2 regions of the Leptolyngbya sp. FACHB-1624 genome follow, and region 2 is predicted to be linked to the other one. Evidence: riboswitches for the same ligand, from Rfam matches in the RefSeq annotation. Region 2 holds a riboswitch; the other holds the start of a gene.

Region 1 (9,704 bases), 2.5 Mb from region 2:
AGTCCCACATAATTGCCTAAAGATTTCGACATCTTCTGAACGCCGTCTAATCCTGGCAGAATCGGCATTAACAAGCCAAATTGAGGGACTTGTCCAAAATGCCGCTGTAAATCACGCGCAACTGCCAAATTAAACTTCTGATCCGTTCCCCCTAATTCGACATCGGCTTCTAACGCCACCGAATCGTAGCCTTGCATCAACGGGTACAAAAATTCGTGCAAATAAATTGCGGTTCCTTGCTTATACCGTTCGGCAAAGCCTTCTTTCGCCAGCATTTGCCCCACGGTCATCGTCGCTAACAGCTCTAAGATTTTTGCCAAATCCAATTTAGACAGCCATTCAGAGTTGTAGCGAATCTCTAAACGCCCCGGTGTATCAAAATCCAGAATCGGGCGCAACTGCTGCAAATACGTCTTCGCATTCGCGGCGACATCTTCTTCGGTCAACTGCTTCCGCACCTCGGATTTCCCTGTCGGATCGCCAATTCTTGCCGTAAAATCCCCGATTAACAACACCGCAGTATGTCCGGCATCCTGAAACTGACGCAACTTGCGGTAGATAGTACTATGCCCCAGATGAATATCTGTTCCAGTGGGGTCAATTCCGAACTTAATCCGCAACGGACGCTCACTTTTCTCTAAGCGAACCCGTAAATTTTCAGTCGGAAGATGAGAATCCGGCTGGTCTGGGAAAATCTCTGTCGTTCCCCGAAACAGCCAGTCAAGCGAGTTAGACATACTTTATACTTTTGAGAAAATCAACGACTGCATCTGTTCCGTAATCTACAATACTGACTCTGTGCCATTTTCAATCACTTGTTTGACCCATTACTATAGTTTTCATTTGGCTGAGCTTTCTTGAAACTTTGATCCATTTCAGCAAGTCTCAATTATCCTACTAGAGTTACGGAATCCTTACCCGGAAACGCTTGACTCATCCAAGCATCGAACCCCACTTTTACGAAAGAGAGTTTGCCGTGTCGTCTAACACCTTAAGACAAAAGCAGCGCCAACCTGAAACCACCCGAGAATTTGTTCAATCTATCGGCAAAGTGACAGGAGGAACGCTACTTGCGATTACGATGCTGTCAAGTTCGGTGATTGCAGGTGGACTGGTCGGACTTGCGATCAGTTTTCGCAACTTGCCTGACGTGCGATCGCTGCGAGGCTACAAACCGAGCGAAACCACTCATATTTACGATATCAAGGGCAAAATGCTTGCCAGTATTCACGGTGAGGCAAATCGAGAAGTGGTTCCCCTCAATGGAATTTCTCCTCATCTCAAACGGGCTGTGATTGCCATTGAAGATAGTTATTTCTATTCACACCGTGGGGTGAATGGCGGCGCGATCGCCCGAGCCACGATGGCGAATTTCACGACAGGACGCACGGTTGAAGGCGGCTCGACGCTGACCATGCAGCTTGTGAAAAACCTATTTCTGTCCCCGAAGCGTGCGATCAGCCGCAAAGTGGCAGAAGCCGTTCTATCTTTGCGAGTTGAGCAGATTTTCAAGAAAGACCAAATCTTGGAAATGTATCTGAACCAGATTTATTGGGGACATAACAACTACGGCGCTCAAACCGCTGCAAGAAGTTATTTTGGCAAAGATGTATCGAAGCTGAATCTGGCTGAATCTGCGATGATGGCAGGCTTGATTCAATCGCCGGAAGATCTCAGCCCCTTTGTCGATCTGAAAGCGGCAAAAGCCCGTCAAGGCGATGTGCTCAATCGGATGCGAGAACTGGGCTGGATTACGGCTGAAGAGGAAACTGCCGCTCGCAAACAGCCGATTAAACTGGGCAAAATCACCTCGTTCCAGACCAGTCAGATGCCCTATGTTACGAATGAGGTCACGAAAGAACTCACACGTAGATTCGGGCGCGATGCAGTGCTCAAAGGTGGGATGCGCATTCAAACCACGATCGACTCTAAGATGCAGCGGGCTGCTGAAGATACTGCCCGTCGATGGATTAGTACCTTGAATAACCAAGGGGTGTATGCCGACCAGATGGCGATCGTTTCAGTCGATCCCCGGACGCAGTTTATCAAAGCGATGGTGGGTGGAGTCGATGCGAAGAAGAGCGAATATAACCGTGCAACTCAAGCCCTTCGCCAACCTGGATCCGCCTTTAAACCGTTTGTGTACTACGCGGCTTTTGCCTCTGGCAGATATTCTCCCGATGCAACGATCCTAGATGCGCCAGTAGGATATCCAGATGGATATGAAATGTATTATCCGCAAAACTACGATCGTAGTTTTGGTGGAGCCATGACGCTACGCCGCGCGCTAGAGCAGTCGCGAAATGTCCCTGCGGTCAAGCTGGGTCAAGAAATCGGCTTAAATAAAGTCGTTGAAATCTGCCGAAGTATTGGTATCAAAAGCCCCATCGATCCTGTGATCTCTTTGCCATTAGGAGCCGTTGACCTGACACCGCTAGAAATGGCGAGTGCGTATGCAACCTTCGCAAACAATGGCTGGTATTCAGATACGACCTTGATCGCCCAAGTTGCAGATAGCAGTGGCAATGTGATTTTAGACAACACGCCGAAACCAAGACTAGTCCTTGATTCCTGGGCATCTGCTGCTCTGAATGACACTCTACAAGGTGTAATCACGCGCGGAACAGCAACGGCAGCCCAAATTGGTCGTCCTGCTGCCGGAAAGACGGGAACAACTTCTTCAGAACGCGATATTTGGTTTGTGGGATATGTGCCTCAGCTTGCAACAGCAGTTTGGGTTGGAAACGATAACTACTCGCAGCTAGGACAGGGTGCAACGGGAGGAACGTTTGTCGCTCCAATTTGGCGAGATTTTATGTCTCAAGCGTTGCAGGATGTACCTGTTGAGAAGTTCCGCCCCATGTCGGACTTTGAAAAACCGTAACAAATTCTTGGGGTTGGGCAGCTTGCCCGACCCGCTTTATTTGTCAATTTGGGATTTCATCCGATTCAAGGTTTGCTGCATTTGATCGAACATTTGCTGTGGAGTCATGCCAAACTGACCCAACTGAGTTTTCAATTGCTCAACTGTCATCTGAGCAGAGAAATCTTCGGATAGCTCAAAGCGTTTCATAAATACTTTGTAGCGATCCATAATGGCTTCCATCTGTTCGATGTACATGATTTTGCCTTCACGATCGAACTTGCCATAGCTGCTGCCTAGTTGGATTAGAGATTGATAATCCTGAAAAAGATTCTTAGCTTCTTCTTGAACGATCTCGGAATCAAAAAATGACATTGTCTTAAAATCACGAGAATACTTGAGTTCATTTTATTCACAAGGGCTGACACTCGTTAAGTAGTGGAAACACTACTTGGAACATTCATATGCACGATACAGAGATTGTTGTAATCGGGAGTGGAATTGGTGGACTGGTCGCAGGGGCATTATTGGCTCGATATGGAAAGTCGGTGGTGGTCTGTGAAAGCCATACTATTCCAGGCGGCGCAATTCACAGCTTTTCGCGGCAAGGATTTCATTTTGATTCTGGGGCATCGTTTTACTGCGGGTTGAGCGATGCCCATTCAGTCAATCCGCTGCGCCAAGTTTTAGCGGTGTTAGAAGAACCCGTCGCAGCGATTCCTTATGATCCGTTTGGTCATTATCATTTTCCAGACGCGACTCTTCCGGTGTATGGAAATTTAGAAAAATATCGATCGGCGATCGCGAACATTTCTCCTCAAGGTGCGATCGAGCTTGTCGAACTTGAAAAACGGTTTCTCAAACTCTACGAAGGCTTACGCGGAATTCCGACGCTCGCTCTACGCAGCGATTGGAAATTAGCCCCGCTTTTGTTGAGTCGTTATCTTCCTTCGTTGCTGAAATTGCTCCCGAATTTGGGGATGATTCAAGCTTCTGTTGGCGATTTGATGGATCAAACGGTTCGTGATCCTTGGGTGCGAAGACTCATCGATTTGGAATGTTTCCTATTGTCTGGATTAAAGGCTCACGGCACGATCGCGCCTGAAGTTGCCTTTATGTTTGGAGAGCGGACAAATTCTGTGATTGATTATCCGATCGGGGGAAGTGGCGCGATCGTCGATGCGCTGGTGCGAGGGCTGAAAAAATGGGGCGGATCGCTGCGATTGGGTACACATGTAGAGAAAATTCTCGTGGAATCCGGCAAAGTTCGAGGCGTGCGGTTGCGAAATGGCGAAGAATTAAAATCAGCGATCGTCATCTCTAACGCCACAATTTGGGATACATATTCGCAACTTTTAGATCCCTTGCCGAACACTCAAGACGCACTCAAAACGCCAGCGATCGAGAGTTTTATGCACTTGCATCTTGGCATTCGCGCAGAGGGTTTAGAAGGTTTAACAGGTCATCATGTGGTCGTGCATGACGATCGAGACATCACCATTCCTGGAAATACCTGCATGATTTCGATTCCCTCGGTTTGGGATGCGACGCTGGCTCCAGATGGGCATCACGTTGTTCATGCTTATACGTTAGAACCCTTTGAAGGTTGGGTGCGAAATGCCGAGTATGAGCAGAAAAAACAGGAGCGATCGCAGTCGCTATTTCGTGCAATTGAAAGAATTATTCCAGATTTGAAATCCCGTATTGTTTTAGAACTGATTGGAACCCCGCTGACTCATGCGCGATATTTGCGGCGCTATCAGGGCACATACGGAGCTGGAATTCCCGCCGGACAAGGATTATTTCCGAGTTGTTATACGCCGATCCAGAATCTCTACCGGGTCGGGGATAGCACAATGCCTGGAATCGGTGTCCCTGCGGTTGCGGCTTCGGGGATTCTCTGTGCGAATACGCTCGTCGATCTGACTCAAACACTTGAATTGGTTGATTTACTTTGACTTTTTTTCTTCAATTTCGAGGTGAAATTGCGGCGCTGATGGCTGCTCTGATCTGGGCAACTGCCTCGATCGTCTATACGGGCGTTGGACGGCAAATCAAGCCGCTGGCTTTGAATTTCACCAAGGGCTGGATTGCGATCGTTTTGCTCGTCCTGACCTTACTCCTCACTCAGCGGAATATTCCCTCGATCGATCCTGCTCATTTTCTCCTGCTCTTTCTCAGCGGCACGATCGGCATTGGCTTCGGTGATACTGCTTATTTCAACGCGCTCAATTGCATCGGCGCAAGAAGAACCCTTTTATTTGAAACTCTTGCACCTCCTATGTCTGCTGTGTTTGCCTTGCTCTTTCTCAAAGAGCAGATTTCAACCACGGCTTGGCTTGGGATTGGGTTGACGATTGTCGGAGTCGTTTGGGTGATCTTAGAACGGGCTTCTGATGTTCACGAAGATTTCCGTCCGCTTCGGGGCAGTTTATTCGGACTGCTCGCCGCTCTTGGGCAAGCAACAGGTGCCGTTATGTCAAGAGCCGCACTGGTCAGTTCTGAAATTGACTCACTCTGGAGTACATTAATTCGGCTTTTAGGCGGTACGATCGCACTGTTCATCTGGATCTTGCTGCAACGCCAATCGGTTGAACTGGTTAAACCCGTACAAAATCGTCGATTGTTTGTCGTGATTGCAACAACGGGATTCGTGAGTACTTATTTAGGAATTTTACTTCAGCAAACGTCTCTGAAATTCGCTGCAACCGGAATCGCACAAGCCTTGAGTAGTACCAGTCCCTTATTTGTCATACCCTTAACTCGGATTTTGGGCGATCGCGTTAGCATACGATCTGTCATGGGTGTCCTGATTGCGCTGTTGGGAGTGGGTTTATTGTTTCAGCGTCAATGATTTTAATCACTGGTAGGTAACAGGTGATGCTGGGTAACATTTACAACGTGATACGATGCCGTGTAACAATGTCTTTCATAAATCTATAGAACAACATTCAGTGATTTTGCTAACGCAGATATTCAGAACTGCATAGTATCTCTAGAGGAGGAAAGCTACGGGACTAACACGGGGTCGCTACGATTTCAATTCCTAGCAACGTCAATGTTTGAGGAAAGAGTTGTTTATGCAAGTTTTGTTAGTGGTTTCGGGATTATTTTACGTAGCCGTGATGCCAGTTCTCTTCATTAGCTGGCTCGAATTTTTCCGTCATGATCAAGATGATTTAACCAAGAAAGAGCAACGGATATCAGGCTTAGTGATTGCGATCGCGTGTCTATTTTGGGTTATCGTTCTTCCCTTCGCTTACTTAGAACTTCTGGATAAATTTAAGCGTTCTAGCCGTGCCGCAAGACTCTATCAAAAAATGTTAACGGCTCCGAAAATCCAATCCTTAACGCCACCCGAAGATTTTCCCTGTTCTAATTTCTCGAACAACTGAGTGACATTTGCAACCAATCTGTATCTCGTGAGAGAAGACAAAGCGGCTGCATTTAGAAAATACTAAAGGTGGAAATGGAAGAAATTTGCTGTCAAGAACAATACAATATGTGAGGAAAATGGTACGCTCCAGTACCAGTTGTTATAATGGCAATGATTCTGCTACCGAGGCCGACTCGCTTACGTCCCTCGTTTTGTCTTATAAGTAGCAGTTCTTTCTCGCATGTCCGTATTAAATTAGCCAACAGCAAGATCAAACCAGAGTACCTGGTTTTTTGTTGTGGGTGCTTTTGTCAACACTTTAGGGAAGTCAATCTGTGGGTCGCTTAATTTGAATCTAAGCCCTTTTTAGGGTGCTTGAATTCAAAACGGAGGAACCAATTTTTGGGGCGAATTTCAAACACCCGTTTGAGAAAGACACCTTCCAGTCTTAGCCCGTCAGCTAACTCCGTCAGCATTGGGAGGATTCTCCAGAACGCAGTTCTCTGCGATTATGGTGTCCTGAATTTCGATCGTCTATCTGCGATCGTCAAAAATCCCTCACCCACCTCTCAGCCCTGTGTAGTTAGGAGAGGTTTCAAACTCGTGAATATTCATTCGATGCTCGTACGGCTCCAAGGCACGCTTGGACGGACTGATTTGGTTCAGAAAATGCTGCTGATGGCAGGTGCAAGCCATGCCGAGGAGCCAGAAATCAATCTGGTCGTTGGTTATTCTCATTCGCCGAGTAGTCAGACGGCGCTGGATCTGACATTATGGATTGCTCACCAAACACGCTTGGCAACGGGTAAACAGGTGACGGTTCAAGTCGTGTATGTGATTGATGATGGCGTGATGAACCGGATTCCGGTTTTTAATAGCACCTCGAAACGCTCGAAAAAAGAAGCGGGAAATGAGTGGCAGACCAGCCGAACTGCGATCGCGGAATTAGAAACGATGGCAAGTCCGCAGTTTGGAATGGCGGAACTGTTTGAGCAAGCCGATCGCATCTTATGGAATGCGCGCTGTATGGCGGAAGAATGGCGCGGTTCCCTGAAGACGCATTTGCGGTTTGGGCGCGTTGCAAAAGAGTTGAAGGAAGTTGTCGAGGCTGAGAAGGCTTCGCTGTTGATTTTAGGATGTGATACAGGCGACCATCCGCTGGTGAGGCAATTGGGGGTGCAGTTCCCCTGTCCAGTGTTGGGAATTCCGTCTGTGTTGGAAGATTAGGGTGAACCATCGGCGATCGCGGAGATTTAGACGATCGCCTGGTTCAAAAAGTAAGCTTAGTTCCCCAACGAAAGGTATGGTTTTTAGTGGCGTTGGGGTAGAAGCTCAGAACTTATGACAGGAAAAATATTAGCGATCGCGGTGGGTGATCAGGGTCAGTTCGCGCAGTTAGTGACGGTACTGATTATTTTGCTGTTGGTGGCGACGATTGTGGCATTGCTGTCGCGACGGTTAAGAGTGCCTTATGTGACGGGATTGGTGCTGGCAGGAGTCGCGATCGCGGAATTTCTGCCTCGAAAAGTTGGATTAGATTCAGCGCTGATTATTAATTTGTTTCTGCCCATTTTGCTGTTTGAGGCAGCGATTAATACTGATATTAGTCGGTTAAGAAGTACGCTGAAGCCGATTTTGCTGCTCGCAGGTCCGGGTGTGCTGATCGCAGTTGGAATTACGGCGATCGGACTAAAATTTGGCTTGGCATTGGAGTGGATTCCAGCGCTGTTGGTTGGAGTGATTTTGGCGATTACGGACACAGTGTCGGTGATTGCCGTGTTTAAAGAGGTGGAAGTTCCCTCCAAACTGATCACGATCGTCGAAGGAGAAAGCCTATTTAATGACGGCATTGCGCTGGTGCTGTTCAGTTTGGTTTTGAAATTTAATTCGACTGGTAGCATTGCGCTGACTGATGGGATTCGCGAGTTGGTGGTCGTGATTGTTGGCGGACTCGCGGTTGGCTTGGTTCTGGGGTATTTGGGAGTGGAATTGTATTTGCAATCGGAAGATGATCCACTCAGCAGTATTTTGTTGACTGTGGCGATCGCGCTGAGTGCATTTCAATTAGGTCAATTTCTGCATGTTTCGGGTGTGGTAGCAGTCGTGATTGCGGGTTTGATGTTGGGAAACTTGGAGCGATCGCGGAAGGTTTCGGCATCGAGTCGAATCACGGTACTGAGCTTTTGGGAGTATGCGGGATTCGGAGTCAATACGTTTATTTTTCTGCTGATTGGATTAGAGCTGCGATTAGATACGTTGGGGCGAATTTTACCTGCGGTCTTGCTGGCTGTGTTGGCGTATCAGATTGGGCGAATGTTAGCGGTGTATCCGCTGCTCGCTTTGGTGGGAGTGTTTGATCGACCCATTCCGATCAAGTGGCAACACGTGCTTTTTCTAGGCAATATTAAAGGCTCGTTGTCGATGGCTTTGGTGTTAAGTTTGCCATCGAGTATTCCGGGGCGAGAATCGCTGATTGCGATCGTGTTTGGGTCGGTGTTGTTATCGCTGGTTGTGCAAGGGGTGGGCTTGCCTTTTATTGTTCAGCGATTGAAGTTGGCTCATCGTTCCGAGGTGCAAGAGTGGGTCGAAGGATTGCAATCGCAGTTAATGACGGCGAAAGCAGCCCAGGATGAACTCGACACGTTGCTTAAAAGTGGAGTGTTGCCGAAGTCAGTGTATGAGGAATTGCGATCGAGCTATCAAATTAAAGTGGCAGCAGCAGAGCGATCGCTGCGAGATTTTTACAATCGTCGCTCGGAGAAATCTACTGTCCTTACCTTTCAGGCATCTCGGTTTGATGCAGTGAAGCGACGGTTGTTATTAGCGGAAAAAAATGCCTTGAATGATGCGTTGCGTAAGCGAATTTTGTCTGAGGAAGTTGTGAAAGGCAGATTGAAAGCGATCGATGAGCAGTTGTTAAAGGTTGAGGATGATTGACGCTAAAGCTGCATTAACGGATGATAGCGAATGCTGTCTGTAATTTTATTGTGTTATGACTTCTGCGAACCCGTACAGTGAAGCGATCGCGCTTCATGTCACCGATGCTCACCACGATCTTGTGATTCAGCGCCCGAGTGCGGGACTGGCTTTGCAAGGTCGAATTCGGGTTCCAGGAGATAAATCGATTTCGCATCGGGCGTTAATGTTGGGCGCTTTGGCACAAGGCGAAACCGTTATTCACGGATTGCTTTTGGGAGAAGATCCAAGAAGCACAGCTAGTTGTTTTCGGGCGATGGGAGCCGAAATCTCGGAGTTGAACACGGAAGAGGTGCGAGTCAAGGGAATTGGCCTGGGAAATTTAGTCGAGCCTGTGGATGTTTTAGATGCGGGAAATTCTGGCACAACCTTACGATTAATGCTCGGAATTTTGGCATCGCATCCGGATCGATTTTTTACCGTAACCGGAGATGGATCATTGCGATCTCGTCCGATGTCTCGTGTCGTGAAACCCCTTCAGCAAATGGG
Region 2 (9,704 bases):
TGTTTTGATCTTGAGAAGCCATCGCTAATCCTTAAATCCCAAAGAAATGCACCGCCACCCCAAGCCAAGGCGCGATCGCTTTCAAGATCTCTGCTCCCGTCTGCCATAAACCCTTTGCCGCCTCCGAAGTCTCCTGCAAGTTCTTCATCGTCTCACTCACTTGCTTCAGATTCTCGCCAATCAGGGTCTTATTCGCTTCCTTTTTCTTCGCCGCTTCTTTTTTCGCCTCTTTCTTAGCAGCGTCGAGATAATCCAGCATTTCTTCTTGTTCTGTCTCAGCGACCCCGGATGATTTAATCGCTGTTTCTAGCTTTTCCAGCAGTTGCACCACTTCAGCGATCGTCATGCCTTGCGTCTGATCGTCCGAGTCACCGCGCTGAACCGCCGTCAGATCACGACCCGCTTGCGCCATCTGCACTTGGCTACCTGTGACATTTCCACCGATCGACTGAGACTGAGTTGGATTTCCCGGGGGCTTCTTTTCAAACATGAATCATCCTCTAGCTTTTTCTCAATTGTAAGAATTAATTCATCAGCACCACCCAGGATTCCTAATTCTTTAATTCGCTCAGAGAAGCACCGCAGCAAAGAGAAGCTCACTCGTTTTATCAAATCAACCAGCACGAGGATCAAACCATCGATCGTAATTATTTCTGAAACAACCCATCAAAAACAGACTTGATCGAACTGCCTGCATCCCGAAACGTCTGCAAAAACGGTTGCTGAGCATGGAGAAACACTCGCGCACAATTCCGCCCCGGCATTCCCGAAATTGACCCACCCGGATGTGTTCCTGCTCCTGTGAGATAAAGATTGTCGATCGGGGTTTTATAATTCGCAATCTCTGGCAAAGGTCGGAAAAAGACCATCTGCTCTAAGGTCATATCAATGTGATAGTAATTACCTTTGTAAGAGCCAAGCCGTTCCCCTAACTCGGCAGGGCTTTCAACCGCACGAGCGATCGTAGCTGTTTTCACATTAGGCGCATAGTCAGCCAGCTTATCGACGACACGATCGGCAACTTTATTTTTCAATTCATCTGTCCAACCTGTGCCATTCAAGCCTGTTCCTTCAGCATTCTCAACGTAATAAGGCGCGAAGAATTCAATCCACACCGTATGACCACCTTCAGGAGCCATCGTCGGATCGAGCATCGTCGGTTGAACAATGTACATCGAGGGATCAGCATCGGGAATTTTACCGATCGAAGAATCGTGATGAGCAATTTCTACATGCTTAACCGAATCCGCAATCAGCACTGAACCAATGAGATACTCATCTTTGTGATCGTGATGAATAAATTTCAAGGGTTCAGACATTGCCAGATCGATTTTTAGAATCGTTTCATTGTTGTTCACGATTCTACGATCGAGCCTTTCTCGCAAATGTTCATCGGCTGAATCTACATCGCTTGGATCAACAAGCTGCAAAAATACTCGTCGCGCATCAATGTTAGAAACTACGCCACGAGTCGCTCGATATTCCCGACCTGTTGCAACTCTGACACCCACTGCTTTTCCATCATCAATCAGAATTTGCTTCACTGATTGATCTGTGAGAATTTCCCCGCCTAGAGATTGAACTAATTTTACTAAAGCAGCGGTCAGCGCACCTGTTCCCCCTTGCGGTCGTGCCATTCCTGGATGATGTCGCATTGCCATCATCATTGCCCCGATCGCTAAATTCTTCTGAGAAGGCGGCACACTCATTTCTGCTGCTAATCGAGCTAGAGGTGCTTTGACTGTTTCTGTGTCAAAGTACTCATGCAAAATATCCTCAGCACTCGAAAGCATCGTTCGCACAAAATCGAGTGCTTTGTTCGTGGAACCAACTACTGATAGAAAATCTTTGATCTTCTTGAGATCATAGTTTCCAGCAATATCAATAATTGACTTAGGAGGAGCATTAAACATCGGAATCATGGCGTTAATCGTCCGCTGCCACAGATCCACAAACTCTGCATACTTTCTCGCATCTCGCTCACTATATTGAGCAATTCCAGCACAAGTTTTTTCAACAGACTGATGTGCCAGAAAGTAAGTGCCATCCGGGTGCGGACAGAAGACAACCGGATCACAGTAAAGATACTTCAACCCATATTTTTCTAGCTCCAGTTCTTCGACCACTGGACCAAGATGGATAAATTCATGATCGATCGCACATCGATTAAATCGAAATCCAGGTGCTTCTTCGGGTAGAAGTTCTTCGGTTGTCGCGGCTCCCCCTGGAACCGTTCGCTTTTCGAGCAAAAGCACTTTGTACCCTGCTTTAAGTAAATAGGCAGCACAGACTAACCCATTGTGACCTGCACCAATTATGACCACATCATAAGTAGACATCGATACTTGCTCCTAGCATTTCTCTCACGTGATGTGCGAACAGTCCTAGCGGCACGATTCGCCTAAGCATCCCATTTTTTATTCTTATTCAAAAGCGTCTAGCACAACTGAGCAAAAGGCAACTATCTAAAGACGAAATTTTAGATTCTACGTGTATCTAGAGTCTGATCCCGAAGGTGATTTACCCAACATTTTAGTCAACCACGGGAATGATGTTGTTTCTAGATGCCTGTGCGAAGCTCAAAGCTGGAACGAATACCGAAATCTCAATAAGAGCAAATTTGGAGAACACTCATTATGGTTACAACAGTAGACGACACGAAACGCAAAGCGATCGCGATGAAGCTTGCGGATATGAAAGCTGTTCAAGAATTAATCATTTCTAATGAACAGAAATTTATTTCAGCAACGACGGATTCTGAGATTGCCAAGCGCTTTCAAGAGATGCTGAAAGATGACCAGAAGAACCTGGGAATCTTGGACACTGTGATTGTTCAATATGGTGTGCCATCTGAACCGAAGCAGACGATTAGCGAATTCGTCAGCAAGATGGATCAGATGATGTCTGGTTCCGAATTGACCATGTATGAAAAGGTGTTTCAACATGAATTGATGAAACATCAACAAGTGATGACCGGAATCACGATTCACAAAGCTGCTCAGCGCGTGGGTGCAGATATCGAAGCGGCGATTACTCCACTAAATACTGTCAACTTTGAAAACCGTGCTCACCAAGAGCAACTCAAAGGCGTTCTCGAAACGTTGGGCGTGCGGGAATTGACCGGAATGGATGCAGACCAAGGACTGTGGAGCCGGGTTCAAGATGCGGTTGCGGCACTGTCTGGTGTAGCAGGTAGTGTTGTCACGCAAGCGAGTGGCAAGTCTGATATGAACATTCAAGATGTGATTCGGATGGATCACCAAAAAGTGAATGTTCTGTTTGCTGAAATCAAAGGAACGCAAGATCAGATGAAGCGCAAAGAGTTCTTCACTCAGTTGGCGAGTGACTTACGCGCTCATGCGATCGCTGAAAACGAAATTGCTTATCCCGCAGTTCGAGGTAAGTATGCTGAAAGCGACTTGCAAGAACTTTACGATGAGCAAAATTCCTGGTTCCCCGCACTTGAAGCGATGGAAAAAATGGACATGATGTCGGATCAGTTCATGTCTGCATTGAACAAGTTGATGGATGAGATCATGGATCACGTTCGTCAAGAAGAAAGCACGTTCTTTGCAGCATTGCGCGATAACTTCAGCAGTTCTGAACTAGAAAATCTGGCAACTCAGTTCAAGGCGAGAAAGAGCGAAGTACAAAAAGCTGCTGCTAAATAATCGCTGCACGAGCTAGGGTTTGATTTCAGGGGTTATAGACCGGGGGATAGATTCTCCCGGTTTTTTTGATTCAATAATAGAATTGCGACGGATAAAGACTTGATTCTATGGATATTGATTATGAGTCTGAAAGGAATCGATCCGAGTTTCTTAAAATCCACGAAGCTGCGATCGTAGAACTCTGCAACGAACTCGAAATTGTGCCCGACCCTGACACCATTAAGAAGATCTGGGTACCTTTAGCCTTTCAGATTGCACATTGGCGCAACGCTCAATCTCGTGTTCTCATTCAGGGGTTTCTGGGTGGGCAAGGCACTGGAAAAACGACCTTAACTAAAGTCCTTGTGCTACTTCTGAACAAGCTCGGCTACTCGACTGTGAGTTGGTCACTTGATGATTTGTATTTGCCGTATGTCGATCGAGTTCGGTTGCGAACTCGTGATCCGCGAATGATTCGTCGAGGACCACCTGGAACGCATGATGTGCAATTAGGCATTGAGGTTTTACAGCAGTTTCAGCGGGGAGAGTTTCCGATCTCACTGCCCAGATTTGATAAATCGGCTCATGGAGGAGAAGGTGATCGCAGTGAGCCAGAACTCATTACACAGGCAGATATTATTCTCTTTGAAGGATGGTTTGTGGGAGTACGTCCGATTGTTTCTGAGTTCGAGATCGTTGCAGATCGGCAATTCGCACAAGCCATGAATCAGCAATTACAGAGCTATGTACCGTTGTGGGAATTACTCGATCGCTTCGTGATTCTCTATGTTCCAGAGTATCAACTGAGTAAACAATGGCGGAAAGAAGCTGAGCATAAAATGATCGCTCAAGGTAAATCTGGAATGAGTGATGCTGAAATCGATGAATTTGTCGAGTACTTTTGGCAAGCCTTACACCCTGAATTATTCATTCCGCCCCTGCTAAAGCAGGCAGATTTAGTTCTAGAGATCGGAGAGGGGCACAGTGTTCGATCGATAAACTATCCAATCGATTGAGAATTTTTATGCATTCTGTTGTGAGAGGATCATGAAATACTTCTAAAGAAAGATTGTTCATTTTGATACTTCGATGGTAAAGTATCTCCTATTCGAGTCGGTCAGCTTAATTCAGAGAGTAATCTCTGAAGCGGAGGAACCAGTTTATTCGGGGCTTACTGTTGTGAGCTTAGTTATTTCTAAGTAACCCAATGGGGGGCATCTCGCAGCCCTCGCCCGTCAGCTAACTTCGTCAGCATTCGAGAGTTTGGCTCTGGAGAATCTAAACTTATGATCCTGCAAATCAATTTGGCAGCAATGTTTGCTGTTGTTTCTCAAGCGATGGGGCGGCGGGTTCGCCCAGTTATTAGTCGCGATCGTGTCTTTTTACCGATTCTGGGCTTTTTGGGTGTGATTGTGCTGTGGTGGGCGATCGCGCTTGCCAAACCTGAATTGATTCCAACGCCTCCTGAAGCATTGGTGGCGAATTTGGATTACATTCTGCATCCGTTTTATCGTCGAGGTCCCGGAGACTTGGGATTAGGGTGGCTCTTACTTGCGAGTTTGCGACGGGTATTGATCGGATTTACCTTGGGCGCATTGGTTGCGATTCCAGTCGGCTTTTTGATTGGCATGTCTGAAAAAGCAATGATGGCGCTTAATCCAGTCATTCAGATTTTTAAGCCTGTTTCACCGCTGGCGTGGTTACCGATCGCGCTTTCTATTTTCAATCTGGCTGATCCTTCAGCAATTTTCGTGATCTTCATTACTTCACTTTGGGCAACGATTATCAACACTGCGTTGGGCGTATCGAGTGTCCCAAAAGATTATATTGATGTGTCGCGAGTGTTGGAAATGCCGCAGTGGCGACGGATTCTGAAGATTGTGCTCCCTGCTAGCTTGCCGTACATTTTTACAGGTTTGAGAATTAGCCTGGGAATTGCTTGGCTGGTGATTGTGGCAGTCGAAATGCTAACTGGTGGAGTGGGAATCGGATTCTTTGTGTGGGATGAATGGAGTCGATTGAATCTTAGCTCTGTGTTTTTAGCCGTGTTTGTCATTGGCTTAACAGGATTGCTATTAGATTTTGGATTAGCCCAGCTTGAAGCTCTAGTAACACATCGTCGGCGATCGGTTTAGCTTCGAGAAACTCTCTAGAGAATTGCGTGCTATCAGGAACGATTGATAGCAATTTGTAGGCTTAGCAGATCTTGAAAATTTAGAGGTTTCAAAACTTAAAGTCCCTGATTCTAGGAGCTTTAGACGCTAAAGCCGAAGTTACTGTAGCACCATTAAACCGAACCCGACATTCAACTGAACATCCTCCGAATGCAGAGAGTAGAGCATGAGAAATTGGACAAGACGAGCATTTTTAATCGGCGCGGGAACATCGACTGTGGCAGCTTCACTGCCTTCATGTGCGATCAATGCCAGTCGTGCACCCCAAGGACTCTCTGAGGCTGCAATGTCAGTTACTCCTGTGATTCAATCGAGCGAGTTAGAGAAACCGAATTTGACGATCGGCTATGTTCCAGTCAATGACTGTGCACCATTTGCGATCGCTTGGGAAAAAGGCTTTTTTCGCAAATATGGCTTGAATGTACAATTGAGCCGTGAAGCCAGTTGGGCGACCTCACGAGATGGCTTAATCTTCGGTCGCTTAGATGCGGCTCCCGTCGTTGCCGGAGCAGTTACAAATGCGCGAGTTGGAGCAGAAGGCGCGCGCCATGCTCCGATGTGTGCTGGCATGACCATTCATCATCACGGAAATGCGATGACGATGAATCGCGCAATGTGGGAGTCAGGATTGCGTCCTTGGTCAGCATACAACGGCAACTTAGACACGTTTGGGCAAGACTTTCGACAGTACTTTGATAACTTACCTTCAGAGCAACGAGTCTGGGCAGTCGTCCTCAGTTCTTCAATCTACGAGTACTTTGTGCGCTACGTTGCTGCAGCAGCAGGAGTCAATCCACTCAAAGAGTTTCGAGTGATTATTGTGCCCCCACCCCAGATGGTGACGAATGTGCGGATTGGCGCAATGCAAGGTTACATGGTCGCTGAACCCTGGAATACACGGGCAATTTCAGGGAATGAAGGCATCGGGTTTACTTTTGCTCAAGGACGAGAGATCTGGAATGGACATCCCGATCGCTTACTTGCGGTCATGCAATCTTTTATTGATGAGAATCCCAAAACTTATCGGGCATTACTCAAAGCGATGATCGAAGCCTGTCGCTACTGTGATCAAAATCGAGAAGAAGTCGCTCAGATTATTTCAGCACGATCGTATACCGGAGCAAATGTGAAATTTACTCGACCAGCGATCGTAGGAGACTACAACTACGGCGGATTTGATGGCAAAAATCGAACCGTGAAATCAGATTCGACAACCATGTTCTTCGACATGCCGAAAGATGTGCCTCACGTCAAAGATGAGCATTCTACTTTTATGTGGCAATCGCGCAGTTTATGGCTGATGACCCAAGCAGCGAGATGGGGACAAATCAAAGAAATTCCGAAAGATGCGGATCAGATTGCAGCAAAATCTTGGCGCACCGATATTTATCGCGAAGTCGCAGCAGAGTTGGGAATTGCTTGTCCAACTGAGGATTACAAAGTTGAGCCATCAGCAGCATTTATCGACAAGAAAGCGTTTGACCCAAGCGATCCAGTCGGGTATCTCAACAGTTTCGAGATTCGGGCGAGGCAAGCTACAAAAGTCTATTTTTCCTAGGTTTATTTTTCGTAGTTAACGAGTATTTTAGAAGGAGTTCTTCATGACAAAATTCAACATGCTCAATGCGCCAAAGCCTGAGTTTGGGATGTCATATGCACCAGCATTTCTTGAAATTCAGCAGCTTTCTAAATCGTATAAAAACGGCGATCGCGAAACTGTGATTCTCAAAGATGTCAATTTAACGATCGGGGAGCGCGAATATATCTCGATTATTGGGCATTCGGGCTGTGGGAAGTCTACGTTGCTAAAAATTGTGGCGGGACTAGAGCGATCGACTTCAGGTTCCGTTTTACTCGAAGGGCGAGAAATTCGCAAACCCGGAGCAGAAAGAATGATGGTGTTTCAGAACTATTCATTGCTGCCTTGGTTAACCGTTCGACAGAACATTCGCTTAGCTGTCGATGAAGTGTCGCGAGGCTTGTCTGCGGCTGAGAAAAAACAGGTTGTCAATGAACACATTGCCATGGTGAATCTCAATGCTGCGGCGGATAAGTATCCGGATGAGATTTCAGGCGGCATGAAGCAGCGAGTCGGGATTGCGAGAGCATTAGCAATCCGCCCAAAAATGCTGCTGATGGATGAGCCGTTTGGAGCCTTGGATGCGTTGACGAAGAGTAAATTACAGCGACAGGTACTAGAAATTTGGGAGCAGCATCGGCAAGCGGTGATGATGATTACGCATGATGTCGATGAGGCGATTTATATGAGCGATCGCATTGTGCTGATGACGAATGGACCTGAAGCTACGATCGGAGAGATTCTAGAAGTCCCGTTTGAGCATCCCCGCGATCGAGCGAAGATTCGCAATTCGCCTGCTTACTATGAACTGCGGAATCATGCGCTGAATTTCTTGGACTCGCATTTTGAGTCGGATGAGTAATCGTCGATCGCATTCATGTTGCGGGGTGGGGAGTGGGGAGTAGCAACTATCATTTCAGATCTTCACCCTATTCTCCTGACCTGAATCTTTAAAGTTTCGAGCAGCTACAGAACTCCAAGTTTTAATCAAGCCTGGAGTTCTTTTCTTATCGTTAATCTAGACCAATGCCTAAATCATCGTCATCACCATCAAGAAATTGGTAATCATCAGATGGGTAGTCTAAGTTGTCAAAACGACTATTGCTTCTAATTGCATCAATAAGACATTCTACAGTTGTGCGGATTTGCAGAGCTTCACTGTCTAATTGTTTGTACAAATCCACAAAAAACTCATACTTACAACCATCAGAAGCAACTAGCCAGGGTTCCCAGATTTCCCCCTCTCGTAGGTTCATTTTCCAACTTATATGGGTTTCATGACAGATAACTTCTCCAATGTACGCAAGAAGAGATGGAAAAACTTCAGAGTTTAAGCAATTCCGCTTACCATGCCGTTTGATTGCCCATTCAACGTGCTTAAGACTTGCTTCGCTCTTATCGAGATATTGCTCTGGAATTGCTAGCTGAGTGCCGAGTTTAGTACAAAGTTTAGGAATAGCTTCAATGAATTTGTTTTGCTGTGGCAGTAGACCTGCAAGCATATGTTTAGACCGGAATTCGTACTGTGCTTGGTAGCATTCTAAAGAGGAATACAGCAGTGCTCCCTTCAGTTTGGAGAACGGTTGCTTAAGAATTTGTGCACTAGGAAACGTAAGAATTTGCCCATCATCATGTTCATAAATTTCAGAGAATTTTATTCTAGCCTGCTCTTCTAAATCTTGATTCTGGCTCCATCCTGAGTTGCGTTCTAGAAGTTTACGAGCCTTCTTAAGAGGCAGAAAGGCTGGCTTTTTTTCATCACCTTGCCACTCACTTTCTAAATCGATTAGAGAAGTAGTAAAAATGTCAATTGAAGGGTAGATTCGACTACGGCATACTCCATTTGTAATTGCTAAAATTCGTTTATCTTGCAATTGATAAACTTCGCCACCATAACGCTCACTGAGTTCCACATTCTGGTTATAGTTAGAGTCTGATAGTAGTGCTTCAACTTGTTGATTCGTCAAAGATTGAGATATTCGATTTTTCACCATGTTCATCATTCAACGTCTTTATTCTGTCGATGAACTGTCTGCTTGCCGATTCAAAAGTGCAGTGACGACCGCGAGTGCAAAGCAACTGATAACTGCGATTCCGATTACTGCTTGACCGCCATCAAATAATCCTGCACCCAAAGCAACTGTTGGAGGCTTGGCAACAATCAAGCTCAGCCCCAAAGATGCTAGGAATTTTTTCCATCGCATCTGAGTTAAGCCAATCCCATACGCGACAAAATCAAAACCACCGCCCATCATAAAGCCCGTGGCTAAGAAGAAATTCTTCTCTAGATGCTTTTGGCTA

The links. A riboswitch is a leader RNA that binds a small molecule or an ion and turns the genes downstream of it on or off. The one in region 2 is predicted to bind cyclic di-AMP.
Region 1: linked by a shared signal. The riboswitch ahead of ACMUEV_RS04010 (universal stress protein) and the one ahead of ntrB (nitrate ABC transporter permease) in region 2 are both predicted to bind cyclic di-AMP.

Annotation. Positions count from the first base shown of each region.
Region 1 covers NZ_CP180258.1:872,792-882,495, reverse strand. Annotated here, with positions in the region: gene tyrS (tyrosine--tRNA ligase) at 1-737, opposite strand, end outside; gene ACMUEV_RS04035 (transglycosylase domain-containing protein) at 977-2,884, shown strand; gene ACMUEV_RS04030 (DUF1825 family protein) at 2,921-3,238, opposite strand; gene ACMUEV_RS04025 (phytoene desaturase family protein) at 3,328-4,821, shown strand; gene ACMUEV_RS04020 (DMT family transporter) at 4,818-5,717, shown strand; gene ACMUEV_RS04015 (hypothetical protein) at 5,944-6,258, shown strand; cyclic di-AMP (ydaO/yuaA leader) riboswitch at 6,602-6,726, shown strand; gene ACMUEV_RS04010 (universal stress protein) at 6,843-7,466, shown strand; gene ACMUEV_RS04005 (cation:proton antiporter) at 7,581-9,176, shown strand; gene aroA (3-phosphoshikimate 1-carboxyvinyltransferase) at 9,232-9,704, shown strand, end outside.
Region 2 covers NZ_CP180258.1:3,373,004-3,382,707, forward strand. Annotated here, with positions in the region: gene ACMUEV_RS15820 (NACHT domain-containing protein) at 1-22, opposite strand, end outside; gene ACMUEV_RS15825 (hypothetical protein) at 32-490, opposite strand; gene crtO (beta-carotene ketolase CrtO) at 648-2,339, opposite strand; gene ACMUEV_RS15835 (hemerythrin domain-containing protein) at 2,637-3,671, shown strand; gene ACMUEV_RS15840 (glycerate kinase) at 3,779-4,666, shown strand; cyclic di-AMP (ydaO/yuaA leader) riboswitch at 4,760-4,919, shown strand; gene ntrB (nitrate ABC transporter permease) at 4,937-5,785, shown strand; gene ACMUEV_RS15850 (ABC transporter substrate-binding protein) at 5,991-7,382, shown strand; gene ACMUEV_RS15855 (ABC transporter ATP-binding protein) at 7,426-8,265, shown strand; gene ACMUEV_RS15860 (hypothetical protein) at 8,417-9,397, opposite strand; gene ACMUEV_RS15865 (TVP38/TMEM64 family protein) at 9,416-9,704, opposite strand, start outside.